DNA from 3 places in the Devosia sp. Z11_6 genome. Region 3 is predicted to be linked to each of the others. Evidence: predicted binding sites of a transcription regulator. Region 3 holds the regulator's gene; each other region holds the start of a gene.

Region 1 (7,548 bases), 120 kb from region 3:
ATCGACAGCTATATCGAGCTCAAGATGACCGAAGTGATCAAATTCGAGCAGACCCCGCATCCCGTCGAGTACGAGATGTACTACTCGGCCTAAGCCGAACACCAAAACTGGGAAGGGGCCGCGAGGCCCCTTTCTCCTATCGGGAGAGCCCCTGCCCTAGCGTTTGCTCGCCTTGGGCGGCAGCAACATCTCTTCCAGCCGATTTGCATCCTGGATCTGGAGAAACTGCAGGGCAAAGCCCTCAGCCGTGTGGCGCACGACGCGGCCGATCATGCGGCCCAGGGCGACAGGTGTGCCGATACCGGGCCGGCACGCGGTCAGCACGGCAGCACCCGAGCGGGAAATATCGGCCACCACGCAGTGCTCCTGCTCTCCGCTGGGCAGCGTCACCATGCTGGCCGCGTTTTCCGGAACGACGCGCGGAAATTCACGAGCTTCGGTCAATCCGCCTTCGCTCAGGCGCTTGTGCCAGACTATCTTGGCTGCAAGGTTCTCCCGCTCGGCCTGACCAAGCTCGAACGCCATTTCAAAGCCATCCGGCAGCCCCCTGCAGACTTGGGCAGGCAGAATGCCGAATGCATTGAAGTAGACCGAAACGCGCTCGCCCTCAAAGCCCAATACCGGCGCTTTGATGACCGCGTCGTTGGGCGAGATCGAGCAGAGCCGGCACGCGAAAACCGGCAAGCGCTCGATGATCCTGCTGCGTTTTTCGGTTATGGCGTAGCGGCCCGGCAGGTTCGCGGTCAGGCGGAGTTCCTGACGGTCGAACACGGACTTGAGCTGTGGCACAAGCTTGTCCAGATTCGGCAGCACGGTGAAATCCTCCGCGCAGCGTCATTACTTGTGTTAACTGCGCAGAGTTCAAGTCGCACCGGCCGGCACCCGTTCCCCGCAAGTCTGGGGCAGGCTTCAGCGCGGGTTAATGCCCGCCCAAGAATAAAGCTGAAAGGCGGGGCAAGGGATCCCGCAAGGCGGGATTGCTGCACACTAGACCAGATAGAACAGCGCTGAAACTAACGCCAGGACACCCCAACGGGGGGCAGACAGATTGACCAGCCGGTACGCAATACCTGATCCGGCATAAGGCCAAACGTCGATAGCAACCGAGCTTATCGGGACCGCTTGATACGCAGTACGACAATCCCTTTGAGCTCGCATACGGCAACTCCAAACACAAAACCGTATGACCCTTGTTCTAGCAGCGCGCCTTTAAAAAAGTGCTGCCAAGAAGCAAAGGCTTGGTAAATGCGTCGCCCGATACTGGGACAACTCCCGCCCGCTATTGCGCGGGGCGCAGCCGCTCGACCGATTCGATCTCGGCAGTGCAGTAGTTGTAGTCGAGCAGATAAACCCACCCGTCGCGGGTCGCCCGCACTTGGATATGCTCGTCATAGGGTACGTTGAGGAACACATCGCTATAGCCCTGCGCCTCGACCGACTGGCGAACCTGGCGCTCATCAAGGCACAGCATCGGGCCAAGAAGAAAATCGCGCTCCTCGTCACCGAAAAAGATCCCGAACTGCGCCTGTGCCGGCAGCGGGGCCACGACCACACCAAGCGTCAAGACCAGTGCCATCAGAGTTGGCAGCGCTTTGTTCATGGCTTTACCTTCGGTCCTGTCGCAGCTTGCAGGTCAATATGTTTCACCAACGTCAACCGCCAATGGGCAGTTGCCGGGTGTTCGCTCACCGATCATTGAGGGATCTGTGGTTAAGCTCGCCTGCGGCAAGCGGCGGCTTGCGCGAGCCGTTCAGATTTCGTTCATGTACTGTTCATCTGGGGAAAGCGCCTTACATGAATGGGGCGGGCGCGCTTGCGTAACCGCAATATGGTACCAACAGTGAACACGCCGATTCGGCAGACGGGGAACATGTCGGAAGTCGAAGACCTTTTTGCAGCTGCAGCTGAGTTAGCAAGTGCACCCGCGCCTGTTGAGCGTAGCCGGCCAGCTGCGCGCCAAGCTCCCGCCCAGCACGAGTATTCCGCCGCAGATATTGAGGTTCTAGAAGGACTGGAGCCGGTTCGGCGCCGTCCAGGCATGTATATCGGTGGCACCGACATCAACGCCCTGCACCACTTATTTGCCGAGGTGATCGACAACTCCATGGACGAGGCAATCGCCGGCCACGCCAGCCGCATCGAGGTCCATCTGGGCGCCGACGGTTATATCACGGTCTCCGACAACGGCCGCGGCATCCCGGTCGAAACCCACCCGAAGTTCCCCAATCGCTCCACGCTCGAAATCGTCCACACCGTCCTGCATGCCGGCGGCAAGTTCGATTCCAAGGCTTACGAAACCTCTGGCGGCCTGCACGGCGTCGGCGTTTCCGTGGTCAACGCCCTCTCGGACGACATGGTGGTGGAAGTCGCCCGCGAGCAGCAGCTGCACCGCCTGCAATTCTCGCGCGGCAAGCCGGTTGGCGAGATCCAGCATCTGGGCCGGATAAATAACCGACGCGGCACCACCACGCGCTTCCATCCCGATCCGCAGATCTTTGGCGACGGCGCCCGCTTCTCGGCCGCACGCCTGTTCAAGATGACTCGCGCCAAGGCTTATCTCTTTGGAGGGGTGGAACTACGCTGGAGTTGCGACGAGGAATTGGCGAGCGACGACGCGCCAGCCCGTGCGGTCTTCCACTATCCCGGTGGGTTGCGCGACTTCATGGCCGACCGGATTGCCGGACAAACCCGGATCGTCGATGATATATTCTCGGGAAGCCACGGCAAGCCCGGCACACATGGCGCAACTGAGTGGGCCATCGCCTGGACCCTTGGAGATGGCGGGGTTGCTTCCTACTGCAACACCGTGCCCACCCCCGATGGTGGCACGCACGAAACCGGCTTGCGGACCGCCCTGCTGCGCGGTCTCAAGAACTATGCCGAACTGACCAAGAACAAGGCGGCCGCCAACGTAACGGCCGAGGATCTGTTTGCGCATTGCAACGCCATGCTCTCAGTGTTTGTCAGGGAGCCCGAATTTGTCGGCCAAACCAAGGACAAGCTCGCCTCGGGTGAAGCAACCCGGATCGTGGACACCGCCATTCGCGATGCTTTTGACCATTGGCTGGCCGCTTCCCCCAACCAAGCTGGCAAGCTGCTGGACTGGGCGGTTGAACGCGCCGAAGAGCGCATGCGTCGGCGCAAGGAAAAAGAGATCGACCGCGCCAGTGCAACGCGCAAGTTGCGCCTGCCCGGTAAACTCGCCGACTGCACGCAAACCGCCGCTCAAGGGGCTGAACTCTTTATCGTTGAGGGCGATAGCGCAGGAGGCAGTGCGAAGCAGGCGCGCAACCGGCAAAGCCAGGCCGTGCTGCCCCTTCGCGGCAAGATCCTCAATGTGGCCGGTGCCAGCCGCGACAAGCTAGCGGCTAGCCAGATCATCCAGGACATCATCCAAGCGCTTGGCTGCGGCACCCGTGATCGCTATCGCGATGATGATCTGCGCTACGACAAGATCATCCTGATGACTGACGCCGATGTCGACGGCGCGCATATTGCTTCGCTGTTGATGACGTTCTTCTTCCAAGAGATGCCTAAACTGATCGAAGGCGGACACCTGTTCCTCGCCTTGCCCCCGCTTTATCGCATTAGCCAAGGCGCCAAGACGCTTTATGCTCGCGACGACGCGCACAAGAACGAGCTCATGGCCACCGAGTTCACGGGCAAAGGCAAGGTTGACGTCACCCGCTTCAAGGGCCTGGGTGAAATGCCATTTGCGCATCTTCGCGAAACAACCATGTCGCCCAAGTCGCGCACATTGCTGCAGGTCAAGGTGATCGACACGCAAGATGCAACGAAGTCCAGCGTCGACAGGTTGATGGGCAATCGACCCGAGGCAAGGTTCGACTTCATCCAAGAAAATGCGGCATTCGTCACCGACCTGGACGTGTAAAGCACCCAGTTAAGCTTATCGACCGCAAAGCCGTTGACTTGAAAGGGCTTTGCGCTATGGTCCGGCCCGCTGGAGCATTTTCCGGCTTGCCGGCATTTATCGCGGTCCCCCGGGGCCCATCGCTGGCGTGGCTGAAATTGTTTCAGGGCCATTCCGTCGCTTTGCAGTTCCTGCACTCCCGCCCGATTGGCCTGATGTGTGTACGCGGACGCGTTCGAGCTTAGCCCTTTTGGTCCGCAAGTGACGCAACTGTTCCGGTTCTGGGAACCGGTGCGACACCATTCCCGATGCACCGTTTCGAGCAGTTCGAACGGATTTGGCAGCGGGCAAACTTTTGAGTGGAACGACCGAATTTGAGCGACGATTTTTCCGGGCTTGGCCTGTCAACCAAGGTCACCGACGCGGTGACTGCCGCAGGTTATACCAAGCCGACCGAAATTCAGGCCCAGGCGATCCCGCATTTGCTGGAAAAGAAGGACCTGATCGGCATCGCCCAGACAGGTACCGGCAAGACGGCATCCTTTGTGCTCCCCATGTTGACGCTGCTGGAAAACGGCCGCGCCCGTGCCCGCATGCCGCGCACGCTGATCCTTGAGCCTACGCGAGAATTGGCGGCTCAGGTCGCTGAAAACTTCGAGAAGTACGGCAAGAACCATCGCATCACGATGGCGCTGATCATTGGCGGCGTGTCCTTCGAGGATCAAAACAAAAAACTCGACCGGGGTGTGGACGTTCTGATTGCCACTCCCGGGCGCCTGCTTGATCAAATCGATCGTGGCCGCATTCTCCTGACGGGTGTCGAGATCCTCGTAATTGACGAGGCGGACCGCATGCTTGACATGGGCTTCATCGACGATATCGAAAAGATCTGTTCGCGCCTGCCGCCGCGGCGGCAAACCATGCTGTTCTCGGCGACAATGTCCAAAGAGATCGAGCGACTGACCAAGAAGTTCCTCAAGGACCCGGTACACGTTCAGGTTTCGCGCCAGAGTTCAACGGCCGACACGATCGACCAGAAGCTCGTGAAGGTGTCCTCCAAACCCGAAGAAAAGCGCGCTTCGCTGCGTGCTCGCATTTCCGAGGGCGAAAACCTCACCAACGCGATTATTTTTTGCAACCGCAAGCGGGATGTCGCGACCCTCGCCCGCTCTCTGGAGCGACACGGCTTCAGCGTTGGCGCGCTGCATGGTGACATGGACCAAAAGAGCCGCACCGAAACCTTGGACGCTTTCAAGAATAATCGCTTGACGCTCCTGGTGGCCAGCGACGTTGCGGCCCGCGGCCTCGACATTCCCGCTGTCAGTCACGTGTTCAACTTCGACGTTCCCGTGCATGCCGAGGATTATGTCCACCGCATCGGTCGCACAGGTCGCGCGGGCCGTTCAGGCGTGGCTTATACCTTCGTCACCCCGGCAGACAGCAAGCATCTAGATGCCATTCTGAAGCTGATCCAGAAGCCGATTGAATGGCTAGATGTGCCCGAGAACGGGGCCGCCGAGCCTGAGGCTTCCGAAGAGCAGACGGAGGGGACCACCCGTACCCGTCCGCAACGCACGCGCCGCGGTGGCCGCCGGCCCGCAAGGTCCGAGGCGGAAGCGGCGGCACCTGAAGAGACGGGCGCGCAGCCGGCTGACGCACCCGCAACGGCTAGTCCTGCTGAAGCGGAACAGCCCGCCACGGAGCCGAACGAGGGGCGTGGTCGTCGGCCACGCCGTCGCGAAAAAGCGGAGACACAAGGTGAACGCGAGTCCAGGCAGCGCCCCAGCGCGCGTCGGCCTGCGCCGGAAGACCTTGGTGTGGATCCGCAGTCGCCCTTTGGCACGGATGGACCCATCCCGGCATTCCTGCTCCGGTCCACGGCTCGCTAGCCTCGATCTTCAGGCAACAGCTTTGGGGCGAAAGCCCCCTGCTCTGTTTCATGCTGCTACTGAAGTCATCAGCCCGCAAGTTTTCGCTTGCGGGCTGATGACGTTTTTGGCGCGACGGCCTAGGTGGTGGGAAGGAGTTCCACTCCGAGGCCCTCAAGCATCTCCCAATAGGCGGGATAGGTTTTGCTCGTGCAGGCTGGATCCATGATGGTGATGTCCCGGATCATAAGACCCGCCAACGCAAAGCTCATGGCGATACGGTGATCGTGATAGGTTTCAATACGTGCCGGGCGGGACTGACCAGCTAGATCTGGATCGGCGTTGACCAGGAGATCGTCCCCCTCCTCCACGGCTAGCCCGGGCTGAATCCGGTTGAGCTCATTGGCAACTGCGCTGATGCGATCGGTTTCCTTTACCCGCAGATTTGCAATTCCGACGAACCGGACCGGGTTCTGGTTGAAGGCAGCGACCACGGCCAGTGTCGGTACCGCGTCCTGCATCTGGGAGCCGTCGATCACCGCAGGCATATGCGGGAACTTCGCGAGCACCGCCTGTGCAGCAGCATCGGGCTGGGTGAACGCATCGGCAGACACACCCAGATCAATGCTGCCGCCGGTGAGAACCTCAATGCCCCACAGATAAGTGGCAGCAGATGCATCTGGCTCGACCTTGAAGTCAGTTGCCATGTAGCCGGTGGGTTGCACTAGCCACGCACCGTTACCGTGCTGCTCGACTCGAGCGCCGAAGGCCTGCATGGCGGCGAGGGTCAGATCGACATAGCCCCGCGCCCCGATATCCTGCCCAGCCAAGGCCACCTCGATAGGTCCGTCGCCGAAGGGTGCCGCCATCAACAAGGCCGAGACATATTGGCTTGATAGCGTGGCGTCGATTTCCACCCGCCCTCTACCGAACCGGCCATTGCCGTTGATGGTTATTGGCGGGCAGCCGGTGGGTGCAGTGGCATCGACGCCGAGCGATTGCAGCGCCTGAACCAGTGGACGGATTGGCCGCAAGCGCATGTCCGCGTCGCCGTCGACCACAACTGTGCCGTTGATCGTAGCGGCGGCCGCTGTCAGAAAGCGGGTAGCGGTACCTGCATTCCCAAGGAACAATGGCTCGGCTGGCGCCTGTAGTCGCCCGGAACTTGTGACCACGAAGCTGGTTGGATCGGGCTCCGCCACGTCAACGCCCATCTGGCGAAGAGCGGAGACCATCAACACTGTATCCTTGCTCTTGAGCGCCCCCGTAATCCGGCTAGTGCCGCTCGCCAAAGCACCCAGCAACAAGGCTCGATTGGTGATTGACTTGGAGCCTGGTGGCGAGACCTGCCCGATCAGCGGGTGACCAGGTGGAACGATGGTGAGTGCGGGCGGAAGTGGATGGCGCATGACGCCGCTGTTAGGACATCAGGCCGCGCGATGCAATCACGAGTCGATCCCAGGCGCGGGCTGATGCTAATCAGGCCCCCTCACGGGCCTCGGCAATAGCCTTGAGGTCTGCCGGCTTGAGCGTAACGCTTTCGCCGCAGCCACATGCGCCGGTTTGGTTAGGATTCTTGAAGGTGAAGCTCGAGCCCATCTTGGATTGCTCGAAATCCATCACTGTTCCCAGCAGGTACATAGTGGCTTTCGGGTCTACCCAAACGTCGACGCCATGATCGTTGACGTGATCATCGCCCGGCACCGGCTCGGAGACGTAGTCCATGGTGTAAGACACACCGGCGCAGCCGGCGTTCTTAATACCTACCCGCAGCCCGATAACCGGCTTTTCAGAGTCTTCGATGATCTC
Region 2 (7,548 bases), on a different contig from region 3:
GCCAGCCGGGAGTAAATGCATGTGCGGACGCTTTACGAACGAGTTCACCTGGGCCGAGCTGCACGCGCTCTATAGCCTGAGCGACGAGCTGTTCCCCATGGGGCCGCCGTCGAACATGCAGCCGAAGTTCAACATCGCCCCGACCCAGGACGTGGATTTCGTCGCCACTAACAAGGCCGGCGTCCGTGAGCTGCTGACCGGCCGATGGTGGCTGGTGCCGTTCTGGGCAAAAGAGCTGCCCAAGGCTGCCATGTTCAACGCCAGGATCGAGACCGTCGACAGCTCGCCGGCCTTCCGGGACGCTTTCAAGACCCGCCGCTGCCTGATTCCGGCTGATGCCTACTTCGAGTGGACGACCAGTCCCGTGGACGGCAAGAAGGATCCATGGCTGCTGCACCTGCCGGAGCACCGAGGCTTCAGCTTCGCTGGCATCTGGGCGCATAACGACAACCTGGGCGTGACCAGCTGCACCATCATCACGGCGCCGGCGGTCGAGCACATTGCCCAGATCCACGGCCGCATGCCGGTCCTCCTCGAGGAAAGCGCCTACGATGCCTGGCTGTCTGGGGAGGCACAAGGCGACGATGCCAAGGCGATCCTGCTCGACAACCACCTTGACAGTCAGCTGGAGTTCTTCCGGGTCGGCCGAGAGGTCAATAACAGCCGGTATGAGGGGACGGATACCAAAAAGCCGTTGCTGAACGCGCTATGAACGTGGTCAGGTTCGATAAGAGTCGCCGTCCGCCAGCAAGGCCACGCGACGTGCTCACACCGCTTCTCGCCGTCGCAGCTCTAGTCGCCGTATGCGTCCTTGGCTGGGTGGCAGTCGATCAGCTGATGCCCGCCGGAACTGGCAGTGCCACGGCCAGCGGCGACGGGCGGCGAGTAAGCTTTTCCATGTGCGGGTCGAACCGTCACACCTGCGTCGTCGATGGAGACACGATCTGGCTGGATGGCATGAACCTCAGGCTGCAATCATATGACACGCCAGAACCCTACACCGGCATGTGCGGTGGTCAGGCCGAAGTCGCATTGGCTAAACGGTCCAGCGCGCGGCTGCTCGACCTGCTGAATTCTCACCCGATCGACGTGCAGACCTTTGGCTTGGACAACACGGGCGAGCGTACGCTGGCAACTGTCCGGATCGGCGGTCGCGACGTAGGCGATATCCTTATCGAGGAAGGACTCGCCCGGCGCTGGCCGAACGGCGACGAGTTCTGGTGCTAGTCATGGTTACCTGCATTCGGGTAGCTCGTTCCATCGCGTGGTGAACCGCGGCGACCGCATTTCGAACTTCGTCGAGAACGTCTGCTGCTTGACGGGGCTACCCAGCGTGGCTGCAGGTACAACCGTTGCCCGACCCCAGCGCCGGTTTGCCTCGTCCATGGCCGCCATGACCTTCGCCGCCCGTTCATGGTCGAGGTTATCGAACAGCGCACGCTGCGGGATCGGGGGTGGCACCAGGTCCTGGGTGATGATCCCCGCCTTGCTGTATCGGTAGCCCGATCGCCACAGGGCATCCACCGCCCGCCGCGCTGCCTTGATCAGGGTCAGGCTGTCGTTCGTCGCCTCGGGAATATCGACCGTCATGGAGACGCTTCGCTGCGGCTCGTCGTCGTTGAACCGCGACGTGTGCATGAAGACGGTGACGTGGTCGGTGGCCAGGCCGTGGCGCCGCAGCTTCTCGCCCAGGCGGGTGGCATAGCCGGCGACCGCCTGTTCCATCTGGACCTTCAAGGTCACGCGCTCGCCGAACGATCGGGTGACCGCGCACCCCTTCCGCTGCGGCGCTACGGTCTCCAGCGCGATGCAGGGGATGCCGTTCAGCTCGTGGACGATCTTTTCGCCGACGACGGTCATTAGCTGCCGCGCCAGCTTCGGGTCCATGTCCCGCACCTGGCCGGCGAACTGGATGCCTAAGCCCAGCAGCTTCGCCTGGCTGGCACGCCCGATGCCCCAAACGTCCCCGATCGGGAAGTCGGCCATGACCCTAGTCTGCTCGCGGGAATCGCTAAGATCCAACACGCCGGATGCCAGCTTCTTCGCCGCCTTGTTGGCCAGCTTCGCCAAGGTCTTCGTCGGCCCGATGCCGACACAGGTGGGTATTCCCGTCCATTGCCGTGTCGTCGATCGCAGGTCCGACGCCCATGCTGTCCTGTCCTTCACCGGCAACCGGCTGACGTCGATAAAGCTTTCGTCGATCGAGTAGATCTCCACGTCCGGGGAAAACGTGTTGTAGATTGCATTCATGCGCCGGCTCATGTCGCCGTACAGGGCATAGTTCGAGCTGAAGACGGCGACTTTATTGTCGCGGCACAGATCCCGGATCTGGAACATGGGCTGCCCCATCTTGATGCCCAGCGCCTTGGCCTCGGTCGTGCGTGCCACCGCGCAGCCGTCATTGTTTGAGAGCACGATCACGGGCCGGCGCTCGAGCTTGGCATCGAAGACGCGCTCGCAGCTGCAATAGAACGAGTTGCCGTCGATCAGCGCCAGGCCGGCCGTCATTTCTTGAGATCGCGGATAGTGGCGGTGACGACGCCCCAGACGGACACCTCGGTGCCTTCGGCAACGGTAAAGGTCGGCAGCTTCGCGTTCTCGTTATGCAGCACTATGACGCCGCCGCGCCGGTTCAGCCGCTTTAGGGTCGGCTCACCGTCTATGATGGCCAGCACGATCGACCGGTGCTTGGGTGAAACTGAGCGGTCAACGATGACCACGTCCCCGGGGAAGATCTTCACGTCGATCATGCAGTCGCCGACGACGCGCCATAGGAAGGTCGCAGTGGGGTTCTGCACCAGCACCTGGTTGAGGTCGATCATCGCCTCGATGAAGTCGTCGGCCGGAGACGGGAAGCCGGCATGCACGGACTGGCCTACCATTGGCAGGTTTATGGAAACGAGAGACGACAACGGGACGGGCATTCCTCCCTTCGACATCTCGACTTGGCTAATCCGCATTTTCGAATCCATGATTGGTTCGCGACACTCTGCGCACGAACGAAACAAGAACGGAAGCGGATGATTTTTGCGATCCGGTAAACTTTATCTCCGGACACAAGCCGATAAGGCGGGTGGCAAAACACGGCTGGGGACGACCTTAGCCCGTTAGCTTCTCGTTAAATCGACTCGGTCATTTGCGTGCGCGCCCGAAACTCTGGACGCAATACGCCGATGCCTAAAGCCGCCCTGACCCCGCGAATGATCTCCGATTTCTGCCGGCTTCGCCTGGGGAAACTCCTAGCGGAAAACGAGCGCTCTGCGGTGTGCAGGTACCTTACCGATCTCCTCGGGCTACACGCCTTCCCGCCGTACCGAGGGCGATGGATCGACTGGTCACAAGTTGCCATCGCCGCCGGCGTCGAGAGAGAAAGGCTGCAGGCCGCCCGTCATCAGCTCCAACCGGTCTTCGATGCCGTATCGCGTGCCGTCGCTATGCAGGACGTGGCGCCATCTCTTCGGACGCCATCCGGGGATATCCTCACCGCAGAAGCACCGAAGAAACGATCGGGCCGGCGGGCAGCGGTCGACGAGGATCGGCCGGCGCCACGAAAGCGAGGCCCAAAGCCTAAGGTCATCGTTGAATTCCCCGAACCGCTCTGGACCGAATGGAAGGAACCAGAGACCCTGTCCGAAGCCTTGAACCTGCACATGCGTCGCCACGGCGACACGGTCCAGCACCTTTTCCTTGCACTGGACAGCAACGGCAATGCCAACAACCAGCGTACCCTGATGAAGTGGTGTACCGGCCAGCTGGTGCCGCGCACGGTGCAAAGCCTGGCAGTCCTGGCAAAGGTCGAGCGTCGATATCGCCTGCCCGAGGGCTACTTCAAGTCCAAGATGCCGAACCGCGGGCGGGCGACATATGGCCATGGCCTCGAGGGTATCTCTGCCCATGAGCGTCGGCGCTTGGCCTGGCACCTGCCCGACGACTTCCTCGGCCGGACGAAAGTCGAGCAGGACGAGATCCTGGCCTGGGTGCGCCGCGTCATTATTACCGGGTCGACGGACTACCGTCGCTACCAGGCCGAGGCCATGAAGCAGAAGTATGCCGTACGCTTCACCGCTTTCCTGGGACGCAAGCGCAAGCCGGTGACCGCCAATGACAATCCGGATATCGACCTCTACGACCTGGATGCTGAACTGGAGTCCGCGGTGGTCGATGCGCCAGCCGCCCTGGACCGGGAAATGAACGAGCTCCTCCGCTTCAAGACCGCGACGCTGACCGCTTTCGGTTTCCAGCGCAACGGCGTCTGGAACGAGGAGACCGCATCGCAGAAGGTCGAGCACCTCAGCCTGATGTTCGGCTCATTGGCGTCGGATCCCCGGAGCACGGTCAAGGGCTGTGGCGTGCCGCTCGATAGCCTGTGTTTCGCGATGCTGGTGTTTCCCGCTGTGTGGGACTGGTACCTCCAATGGCGGGAGCGCCGGCGCGGGTTCTACACGAAATGGGAAGTCGACATGCTCAGCGTCGTCCTGGGCATGACCCGGGCCGACACGGGCTGGATACGGCAGACGCCGTCGCTGGCCGATCGCCTGAAACCGATCCGGGGCCTGATATCCGACCATGACATCGCGGTTGCGCGGCAAGACTGGGACGCGGCCTGCGAGAGCTTCCATAAGCATGCCCGGCACCGGATCAAGGAAATCCAGCGCGTCGCCCGCATCCACCGCGATCCGTTCGAGCCGATACTGCCGGTGCTCGAGTCCGACAGCCCGGTGGGTGAATACCGCAAAATCACCGAGGAGATCGTGCGCCTGATGCCAGATGAGCGCCGTTATCCGCGCGCGGCCGCCGGGTCCGTCAGATCGTTCCTGCTTCTTCGCTTGGGCATGCACCTCGGGCTACGGCAGCGGAACTTGCGCGAGCTCCTGGTATGCCCGCGAGGCCGGATGCCGACATCGGAGCGGCATCTCGAGGACAGAAAGCGAGGCGAACTGCGATGGAGCGATCGCGAACAGGGCTGGGAAGTCCTCATCCCTGCCGTCGCCTTCAAGAACTCGACTTCGTCTTTCTTCGGCTCGAAGCCGTTCCGGTTGGTGCTGCCAGACCTGGCCGGGCTCTACGACATGATCGATGCTTATCTCGACCGGCATAGGGCCCGCCTGATCGGCGATGCCGCCGACCCGGGCACCTTTTTCGTGAAGTCGGTGAAGCGGACCAGCGCCGACGCGTCCTATAATCAGAACACCTTCTACGAAGCCTGGCGCCTGACCATCCAGCGCTATGGCATCTACAATCCCTACACCGGTCGCGGCGTAATTCGGGGTCTGCTGCCCCACGGACCCCATAATGTCAGAGACGTGCTTGCCACCCACATCCTAAAGCAGACCGGTTCATATGAGCAGGCTAGCTACGCGATCCAAGACACGCCCGACATGGTGGCGAAGCACTACGGGCGCTTTCTGCCCCAGGACAAGGCGGCAATCGCGGCGAAGATACTGAACAAGGTATGGGAGGCGGCTTAGGAAGCTATACGCACTTAATCGCTACCGAATATGATAGGGGATTCCGGCTCCGTTTCCCAGAAGACGGCATTCCCGTGCGAAATATGGTGGACTGCGACCCGCCGCGGTTAGTCCTCGCAACTGCTGCCTTGACTGTTCCAGACATATTCCAAGAACATGCGCTCCTTGGAGGCTTCTCGGAAAAGCTGAAACAGATCTCAGAGTATGGGATATCCATTTGATCGTAGATTTGTGATCGCTCATTGTCCCGGGCAGGCTATGGTCGTGGGAGGGGTATATGGACAATCAAATTTGGGATTACTTCGTTGGCCTCAGGCAGGACTTGCTTACGGCCACTACCGGTATTCAAAACGCCGGGTTCAGCCTCTATTGGGACAATTCGACGCCCAACTCATCGACCAGAAGGCAATTGAAGGCCGTTTTGGAACGACACGTCCTCGAAGCCAAGAAATTTGGCCTGCTTGTGGTGACGCGCCATACCGATTGCGGCCGGAGAGGGCACTATCGGAAGGCTGACCAGTTCGGCTATCTCACGACGAACGCTTACGGCATGGAGATTCCCTACCGCGACCCACGCTTCGAGTGGGGAGACTTCCTGTTTCAAGGAAAGCGATGGGAGCCGTGTCCGTGTTCGAGTAACGGCGAATTGGTCGAGCATCATGTTATTGACGACGTGGTGTTCGAGAGCGGGTCGAACCTGCCAACTTGCACCGCCATCTACAACGTTCTGGCTGACCTGCAATCGGCAATAGACGCGGCGGGCGACAAACAGCCTCGGTCGGGCATCCGCGAGTATCTACTGCGGGCCATCATCCAGATTAACGACGCCGTTCTTCCCTCGACGGTTGACGAACACATCAAGACACAGCGCATATTAAGTGCCAAACCCGCTTGACCAACGAACGATATAGCGATGCGCCTGGCGTCATGCCTGAGGCCAGGAGAACCACAACTTGTTCCGTATTGACCGCGATACGAATGCCATTCAGCCCTTAAAGGCCGGAAGCTTCTCGGACTTTGGCTTCAAGGAACGGGCGCATCTGCAGGAGTGGATTGCTAAATACCCTTCCTGCCTCGGCGAGGATCTCCTCATCATTCAGAAGGAGTTCGCAGGATTTTCCGACACTCAGGAGCGTCTCGACCTCCTGGCGCTGGACAAGGAAGGTCGGCTGGTCATCATCGAGAACAAGCTCGACGACACGGGCCGCGATGTGACGTGGCAGGCCCTGAAATATGCATCTTACTGTGCCAGTCTGAAGACGGACAGCATCTGCTCCATATATCAGGAGCACCTAGCCAAAACAGGGCAGCCGGGCGTCGCTGCGGAAATAATCGCTGACTTCCTCGAGGTGGGTGATCTATCCGAAGTGGCCCTGAACCGTGGACTGACTCAGCGCATCATGCTCATCGCTGCCAATTTCCGTAAGGAAGTGACCTCGACGGTATTGTGGTTGATGAACTTCCGGCTTCAGGTTCAATGCTTCAAGGTTACCCCGTGGTCCATGGGGGAAGACCTCTTCCTAAATGTCGAGCAGATCATCCCTGTCAAGGACACACAGGACTTCGTTATCGGACTTGCGGACAAAGCGCAGGACGAAGTGCAGTCATCCTCTGCCGAAGCGCATCGCCATGCCATCCGGCGCGAGTTCTGGTCCGAAGTGATCAAGGCGATGGTGAACAAGTCCACTCTCTATCGCAACATTTCCCCGGGCGTGGCGAACTGGATAGGGGCAGGTTCGGGAGTTCGAGGCATCGGTTTCAACTTCGCTGCATCCGGCCGATACGGTCGCGCTGAAGTTTACATCGACCGGGGCGAGCAAGAGGAAAATAAGTTTGTCTTCGACAAGCTCCATCTCAACAAGGAGGCCATCGAGGCCGTATTTGGAGGCGAGCTGACCTGGGAGCGATTGGACAACCGTCGCGCTAGCAGGGTCAAGGCTGAGATCAGAGCGAACGTCTTCGAGAAAGACGAGTGGCCCGGGATGGTCGACTTCATGACGGACGCTATGGTTCGCCTTGAAAAGGCTTTCCGTGAGCCGCTCCGCCAGATCGGAATGGAACTCAAGGCATGGTCACCGTC
Region 3 (7,548 bases):
CCAAGCACGGCAACCGCGCCTTGTCGTCCAAATCGGGCTCCTCCCAAGCCCTTGAAGCCCTCGGCGTCAAGCTCGACCTCACCCCTGCCGAAATCTCGCGCTGCATCAACGAGGCCGGGATCGGCTTCATGTTCGCGCCGTCCCATCATCCGGCCATGCGCCATGTCGGCCCCTCGCGCGCCGAAATGGGCGTGCGCACCATGTTCAACCTGCTCGGACCGCAGTCCAACCCAGCTGGCGTACGGCGCTATATGCTCGGCGTTTATTCCCCGGAATGGGTGGAGCCGGTCGCCGCCGCGCTTCTCGCCAACCGGGCGATCAAGGCTTGGGTGGTGCATGGTCGCGATGGGCTGGACGAGCTTACGGTCACTGGCCCCTCCTATGTGGCCGAGATCGCTGACGGCAACCTTCACAGCTTCGAAGTCACCCCCGAAGATGCGGGCCTGTCGCGCCATGATCCCAATGACCTCCTGGGCGGCGAACCCGAATATAATGCCCTCGCCATCCACGCGCTCTTTGACGGCGCGCCCGGCGCTTATCGCGACATCGTTCTCCTCAACGCCGCGGCCTCGCTGATCGTGGCCGATGTGGTGAGCGATCTGCGCAGCGGCGCCGCCATGGCCGCCGAAATGATCGACAGCGGCAAGGCCCGGGAAACCCTCGAGCGCCTCGTCGCCATCTCCAATGGAACACCCCCATGAGCGATATTCTCAAGCAGATCGAAGCCTATAAGCGCGAGGAAATCGCCGCGGCCAAGGCCCTGCGCCCTTGGGACGAAGTGGTTGCCGCCGCCCATGACCAGCCCCCACCACGCGGCTTTCTCACCGCCATCAAGGCCAAGCGCGCCCGCGGCGAATACGCCTTGATCGCCGAGGTCAAGAAAGCCAGCCCCTCCAAGGGCCTGATCAGGCCCGATTTCAACCCGGCAGAGATCGCGCGCGCCTATGAAGAGGCCGGCGCGACGTGCCTGTCGGTCCTCACCGATCAGCCCTCGTTCCAGGGCTCGCCGGCGTTTTTGCGGGAGGCGCGCGACGCCACCGCCTTGCCGGTCCTGCGCAAGGATTTCCTCTTCGAAACCTACCAGGTCGCCGAAGCGCGCGCTTGGGGGGCCGACTGCATCCTCATCATCCTTGCCGCTGTTGGCGACGATGTGGCCCGCTATCTGCTCGATAGCGCCCGCGAGTGGGGCATGGATGCGCTGGTGGAAGTGCACGACCAGCTCGAGCTCGACCGGGCGCTGGCGCTCGACGCCGAGTTCATCGGCATCAACAACCGCAATCTGCGCACGTTCGAGACCCGACTCGATACCTCGGTCAACCTTGCTGGCGGCGTGCCCGCGGGCAAGGTGCTGGTCAGCGAAAGCGGCATCAACGGCCACGAACACCTGCAGCATCTCGACCGCACCGCCGGCATCGGCACCTTCCTTGTCGGCGAATCGCTGATGCGCCAGGCCGATGTGGTCGCCGCCACCCGCGCCCTCCTGCAGGGTACTCTCCAGGCCGCCCATCCATGAGCGAGCCGCAGCTGACCCATCTCAACGAGCGCGGGGAAGCCCATATCGTTGATATCGGCGACAAGGCAGTCACCCGCCGCCGCGCCCTCGCCCAGGCGGTGATCAGCGGTCGGCCCGAAACCATTGCCGCCATCATGGGTGGCGCCCTCAAGAAGGGCGACGCCCTGGCCGTCGCGCGCGTCGCGGGCATCATGGCAGCCAAAAAGACCGCCGAGCTCATCCCTCTTTGCCACCCCATCCCGCTCACCAAGGTCAGCGTCGAGATGGAGGCGCGCGAGCCCGGCGCCATCACCATTCTTGCGACTGCCGAAACCACCGGCCAGACCGGGGTGGAAATGGAAGCCCTCGTGGCGGCCTCCACCGCCGCGCTCACGCTTTATGACATGGCCAAGGGCATTGACCGCGAGATGGTTATCTCCGCGATCTGCCTGCTCGAGAAATCGGGCGGCAAGTCCGGCGATTTTCAGCGGGCGCCATGAGCCTGCTCCCGGTTGAAGACGCCCTCACGGCCATTTTCGCCCGCGTGCCGCCCGCCCGCACCGAGTCGGTGCCGCTGGAAGCTGCCGCCGGCCGGGTGTTGACCGAGCCCCTGCTTGCCCGTCATGACCAGCCGCCCTTCCCTGCCAGCGCTATGGACGGCTATGCCGTGCGCGCCGCCGATATCGTGCCGGGCGCGAGCCTTGCGGTCGTGGGTACCGCCCAAGCCGGCGCCGGTTTTGGCGCGGAAGTCGCCCCGGGCACCTGCGTGCGCATTTTTACCGGGGCGCCCGTGCCCCCCCGCGCGGATGCCGTGATCATGCAGGAGGAAGCGACCCGCACCGGCGACCGCGTCAGCTTTGCCGCCCAGCCTCCCATCGGGCGTAGCATTCGCCCGCTTGGCGACGATTTCCGCCAAGGCCAAGAGCTGATTCCGAGAGGCTCTCGCCTCACTCCCATGCAACTGGCCGTCGCGGCCGCCGCTAATTGCGCGACGCTGCCCGTCGCCGTGCAGCCGCGCATAGCGCTCCTTGCCACCGGGGACGAACTGGTGCTGCCCGGCGCCACGCTCGGACCGGGCCAGATCGTCGCCTCCAACAGCTTTGGTTTGCGGCCGCTGCTTGCGCCTTACGCCGCCGAGATCCGCGACTACGGCATCGCTCCCGACAACCGCGCGGCGCTTGCCGAGCGCCTCGCCGCCATCTTTGCCGAAGCGCCCGATTTCGTCATCACCACGGGCGGCGCCAGTGTTGGCGACCATGACATCGTGCAGGAAATCCTGCTGAGTCTCGGCGTCCAGCTCGATTTCTGGCGCATCAATATGCGCCCGGGCAAGCCGCTTATGTTCGGCACAATGGCCAAAACCCTGGTGTTTGGCCTGCCTGGCAATCCGGTTTCGGCCATGGTGACCGCCGCCGTCTTCATCAAGCCGGCGCTCCGCCGCTGGCTCGGCGTCGCCGAACCCGCCCGCTGGCACCTGCCGCTTCTTGCGCCCACGCCGCCCAATACCGCCCGGCGCCACTTCATGCGTGCCCAAATGGTGCATTCAAGCCAAGGTGCGGGCTTGCTCCCGATCAGCGAAACCGATAGCGGTCATACCTCCTCGCTGGCCCGTGCCGATATGCTGCTGGTGCAGCCGGAGTACGATCCCGGACAACCCGCCGGCACCCTAGCTGCGGCCATTCCGCTGGACGGGTTCTAAGCAGAGCCAAAGAATTTTCTCCTGCGCCCTTGAGCGTTATTGCAGAACATAACTGGAACACCTATGCTCGTTCAGTCTTTGTTCCGATTCTGCGATTGAAGGGCTCCGATGCTGACGCGCAAGCAACATGAACTGCTGATGTTCATCCATGAGCGGATGAAGGAAAGCGGCATTCCCCCTTCGTTTGACGAGATGAAGGACGCGTTGGATCTGGCCTCCAAGTCGGGCATTCACCGCCTGATCACGGCGCTTGAGGAGCGCGGCTTCATCCGCCGCCTGCCCAATCGCGCGCGGGCACTGGAAGTGCTCAAACTCCCCGATTCGATGAACCCCGCGCTCGGCGGCCGCAAGGCCCGCTTCGAGCCCAGCGTCATCGAAGGCAATCTGGGCCGTGTTGCCGCTCCGCCGCCACGCTCGGGCTGGAGCGATGATTATGTGCGCCCCGTCGCGGTCCCGGTCATGGGCCGGATCGCCGCCGGTACCCCCATCGAGGCCATCCAGAGCCACTCCCACACGATCTCGGTGCCGCCCGAGATGCTTGGCCCGGGCGAGCACTATGCTCTGGAAGTGCGCGGCGATTCGATGATCGATGCGGGCATTTTCGATGGCGACACTGTGCTGATTCGTCGCCAGGATGTTGCCGGGACCGGCGAGATCATCGTTGCGCTGGTGGATGACGAGGAAGCCACCCTCAAGCGGCTGCGCCGCAAGGGCAACACCATCGCGCTTGAAGCGGCCAATCCCGCCTACGAAACCCGCATCTTCCCGCCCGACCGCGTCAAGGTTCAGGGCCGCCTCGTGGGCCTGCTGCGTAAATATTGACCCCGAGGGTCGAAAAACTCTGTCCCGTTCTGCTGCGGGTGGTGGCGCAAGAACGCCAGTGCTTGGCGTTCAGGCATCCTTTGGCTGGCTTGCAGCTGGTGAAAGGAACGCGGGAAGGCTCCGAGCCGATGGAAGTCGGTGCTCTGCGCGAACTCGCAGAGGAGTCAGGCCTCCAGGCAGAGGCTTTGCGCACGCTGCCATCCAGCAATTCCATTGCAGAGCAACAGCTTTGGCACTTCGTTGTGGTGAGTGCCGCCGCTCCCGTCCCCGAACACTGGTGTTACTTTACGCAAGATGATGTTGGTCATTGGTTCGAGTTCTTCTGGTGGCCACTCGAGCGCCAACCCGGACCCGAATGGCACCCCATGTTTCAGCGCGCCCTCGCCCATATAGGTCGCCACGCCTGAGCCCTGAGTTGGCCAGGAACAAGCGTCTTCAACGGAGCTCGTTGACGCCCAATAGTCCTCATGAGCCGCACCAGACCAGCGCCTTTGTGCCCCCTCCTTCACCCTCCCCCTTGAGGGGAGGGCCGGGGTGGGGGTTCAGTCCCCTCCTCCGCGAGTGACGTTAGACCCGGCTGGCCACCTCCAGCGTGCAATCCGCTCAAGCCCCATGCCCCCCGACAATAACTTATCCCCGCCCCCGCCGATCGCCCGCATAGTCTCCTCATCCGCGCACCCAAGCGAGATCATGACGAGTGGTTGGTGCGTGGAGGCTGGAGGATCGTGGGTCGCCGCGATCCGGCCGGTGTCCGCAAGAGCCGTGGACCTCTATCGTCCGGTGGTCTTGGGTGAAGAATCGCGATGGCAGCTGCACTGGCCATCGGAACCCTGATGTGGCGCAGGCAGCGGTGCCCGCCAGGGTTTAGTTCAACATCCGCGGAATCTGGCATGCGCCGCAGGAGGGAGCGGGCATCGGCACCCAGTCGCTGTTGGCGAGGCGGAGCTTCCGTTTTGCGCAACGTTTTTTGAGGCAATGCCTCGCCAACGCCGCTCCCAACCGGAGGCCTCGTGCCGACCGGAGTTTCGCCGTGCCTTGGAAACAAAAATCCCCGCCGAAGCGGGGATCTCGAAGTCGTTGGGGCTCAAGCCCTAGTGGTTGTCGCGCGGCACGCCATAGGTCTGGGCAATGCGCTGGTAAGCCACTGCTGGCTTGAGTACGGCGCCATTGCCAAGCTGGTCGACCAGCCCGCGCTGGATTTCCTGCCAGGGCGTCTGGTGCGCGGGGTACTTGTAGCCGCCCGCTTCCGCCAGTTCTTGCCGGCGCGTCGCAATCTCGGCGTCCGAGATCAGGATATCGGCGGTGCCATTGTTGAGGTCGATACGCACCCGGTCACCCGTGCGTAGGATGGCCAGGTTGCCGCCCGCTGCCGCTTCAGGCGAAGCGTTGAGGATCGAGGGCGAGCCCGACGTGCCGGATTGGCGCCCGTCGCCGATACAGGCCAGCGCGTGGACGCCCTTCTTGATGAGGTAGGCAGGGGGCCGCATATTGACGACTTCAGCCGCCCCCGGATAGCCGATCGGGCCCGCGCCGCGCATGAACAGCAGCGTGTGCTCGTCGATATCGAGGGAGGGATCATCGATCCGGTGGTGATAGTCCTCAGGACCATCGAACACCACGGCCTTGCCCTCGAACATGCCGGGATGCTCGGGATTGGCAAGGTAGCGCTCGCGGAACTCGGGCGAGATCACGCTGGTCTTCATGATCGCGTTGTCGAAGAGATTGCCGCGCAGCACCAGGAACCCGGCTTCTTCCTTGAGCGGCTGCTCGAACGGGCGGATCACCTTCTCGTCCTGGATGGGGGTGTTGCGGCAGTTCTCGCCGATGGTCTTGCCGTTGACGGTGGGTGCATTCTCACGGATCAGCCCCTGCTTCATCAGCTCGTTGACCACCGCCGGCACGCCGCCCGCATGGTAGTAATCCTCGCCGAGATATTCGCCGGCCGGCTGCAGGTTCACCAGCAGCGGCACCTTGTGCCCATAGGTCTGGAAGTCCTGCAGGTCGAGCTCGACACCGATATGCTTGGCGATCGCCTGGATGTGGATCGGGGCGTTGGTCGACCCGCCAATCGCGGAATTGACCACGATGGTGTTGATGAAATTGTCCTTGGTCATGATGTCGGAGGGCTTGAGGTCCTCATGCACCATGTCGACGATGCGCTTGCCCGTGCGATAGGCCATTTCCTGGCGATCGCGATAAGGCGCGGGAATTGCCGCCGAACCCGGCAGCTGCATGCCCAGCGACTCAGCCAGCGAGTTCATCGTGGTTGCCGTGCCCATCGTGTTGCAGAAGCCGGTGGACGGCGCCGAAGACGCCACCAGCTCGATGAACTGCGCATAATCGATCTCGCCGGCCGCCATCATCTGGCGCGCCTTCCACACAATGGTGCCTGAGCCGGTGCGCTCGCCCTTGTGCCAGCCATTGAGCATGGGGCCGACGGACAGCGCGATGGCGGGGATATTGACCGTCGCCGCACCCATCAGCATGGCCGGGGTGGTCTTGTCGCAACCAATGGTCAGCACCACGCCATCGAGCGGATAGCCATAGAGCACTTCCACCAGCCCGAGATAGGCCAGGTTCCGGTCGAGACCAGCGGTCGGGCGCTTGCCGGTTTCCTGGATCGGATGCACGGGAAATTCGATGGCAATGCCGCCCGCTTCCCGGATGCCTTCGCGCACGCGTTCAGCCAGAACGATATGATGGCGGTTGCAGGGGGAAAGGTCAGAACCGGTCTGCGCGATGCCGATGATGGGCTTGTTGCCCTGCAATTCCTCGCGCGATACGCCGAAATTCATGTAGCGCTCAAGATAAAGCGCGGTCATGTCCGGGTTCTCCGGATTGTCGAACCAGGCGCGCGAGCGCAGCTTCTTGGGCGCGCTGCCCTGCCCATTGGGGGAAGAGAAGCTGTTGTCTGCCGTCATTACCTTATTCCTCAATAGTTCCGCCGAGGCGAATACAGGCTGCTGTTTGCTACAGTTCTAGCATGTTAGTTGCAGGAGTGAACGCCAATCCTGTTGGATTTCGTCGCCCCTTGCGCTCGCAGGGCAACCGGGCGGCGTCGAATCGGCTAGGCGCAGGCCAGCGCAGCGACTAGGTTTGCCCGAAAGTGCGGGGCGGACTGCAAGAGGGGCAAGCATGAGTGAATTTGTGGATTGGGTCGGGGTTGATTGGGGCACCTCCAACCTGCGGGCTTGGGGCCTGAGTGCCGACGGCACGGTGATCGTTGCGCGCAAATCCGATCAAGGCATGGGCAAGCTGACGCGCGACCAGTATCCAGGCGTGCTCGAAACCTTGCTCGATGGTCTAGTCGGCAACAACGGCGGTGCGCTCGACGTATTGATCTGCGGCATGGCCGGCGCGCGCCAGGGCTGGTTCGAAGCGCCTTATTTGGAAGCGCCAACCGATTTGCGCGGCCTGATTGACGGCGCAGTGCGCCCGCCCATGCCCAACAATCACCTGGCCCCGGCAATTCTGCCCGGTGTGTGCCAGAAGGCCGGCGGCGACAATGTGATGCGCGGCGAGGAAACCCAGCTAC

Evidence for each region. Region 3 encodes LexA, which represses DNA repair genes until DNA is damaged. Its sites were predicted from a motif close to TGTTCNNNNTGTGTTCNG; they were not measured.
Region 1: a site for LexA is predicted at 1,748-1,765, ahead of parE (DNA topoisomerase IV subunit B). Genes of this name have one in related genera too.
Region 2: a site for LexA is predicted at 2,996-3,013, ahead of AC3YMN_RS17050 (LexA family protein). Genes of this name have one in related genera too.

The regions. Positions count from the first base shown of each region.
Region 1 covers NZ_JBYUNQ010000003.1:250,393-257,940, forward strand. Annotated here, with positions in the region: gene glnA (type I glutamate--ammonia ligase) at 1-93, shown strand, start outside; gene AC3YMN_RS10560 (PilZ domain-containing protein) at 157-813, opposite strand; gene AC3YMN_RS10565 (hypothetical protein) at 1,280-1,600, opposite strand; gene parE (DNA topoisomerase IV subunit B) at 1,871-3,892, shown strand; gene AC3YMN_RS10575 (DEAD/DEAH box helicase) at 4,246-5,760, shown strand; gene AC3YMN_RS10580 (3-phosphoshikimate 1-carboxyvinyltransferase) at 5,880-7,148, opposite strand; gene AC3YMN_RS10585 (HesB/IscA family protein) at 7,219-7,548, opposite strand, start outside.
Region 2 covers NZ_JBYUNQ010000007.1:68,743-76,290, reverse strand. Annotated here, with positions in the region: gene AC3YMN_RS17065 (SOS response-associated peptidase) at 20-712, shown strand; gene AC3YMN_RS17060 (thermonuclease family protein) at 763-1,227, shown strand; gene AC3YMN_RS17055 (Y-family DNA polymerase) at 1,234-2,508, opposite strand; gene AC3YMN_RS17050 (LexA family protein) at 2,505-2,912, opposite strand; gene AC3YMN_RS17045 (hypothetical protein) at 3,201-5,468, shown strand; gene AC3YMN_RS17040 (hypothetical protein) at 5,746-6,363, shown strand; gene AC3YMN_RS17035 (DUF4268 domain-containing protein) at 6,422-7,548, shown strand, end outside.
Region 3 covers NZ_JBYUNQ010000003.1:126,741-134,288, forward strand. Annotated here, with positions in the region: gene trpD (anthranilate phosphoribosyltransferase) at 1-701, shown strand, start outside; gene trpC (indole-3-glycerol phosphate synthase TrpC) at 698-1,513, shown strand; gene moaC (cyclic pyranopterin monophosphate synthase MoaC) at 1,510-1,992, shown strand; gene AC3YMN_RS09985 (molybdopterin molybdotransferase MoeA) at 1,989-3,191, shown strand; gene lexA (transcriptional repressor LexA) at 3,300-4,013, shown strand; gene AC3YMN_RS09995 (NUDIX hydrolase) at 4,112-4,420, shown strand; gene AC3YMN_RS10000 (IlvD/Edd family dehydratase) at 5,105-6,934, opposite strand; gene AC3YMN_RS10005 (2-dehydro-3-deoxygalactonokinase) at 7,149-7,548, shown strand, end outside.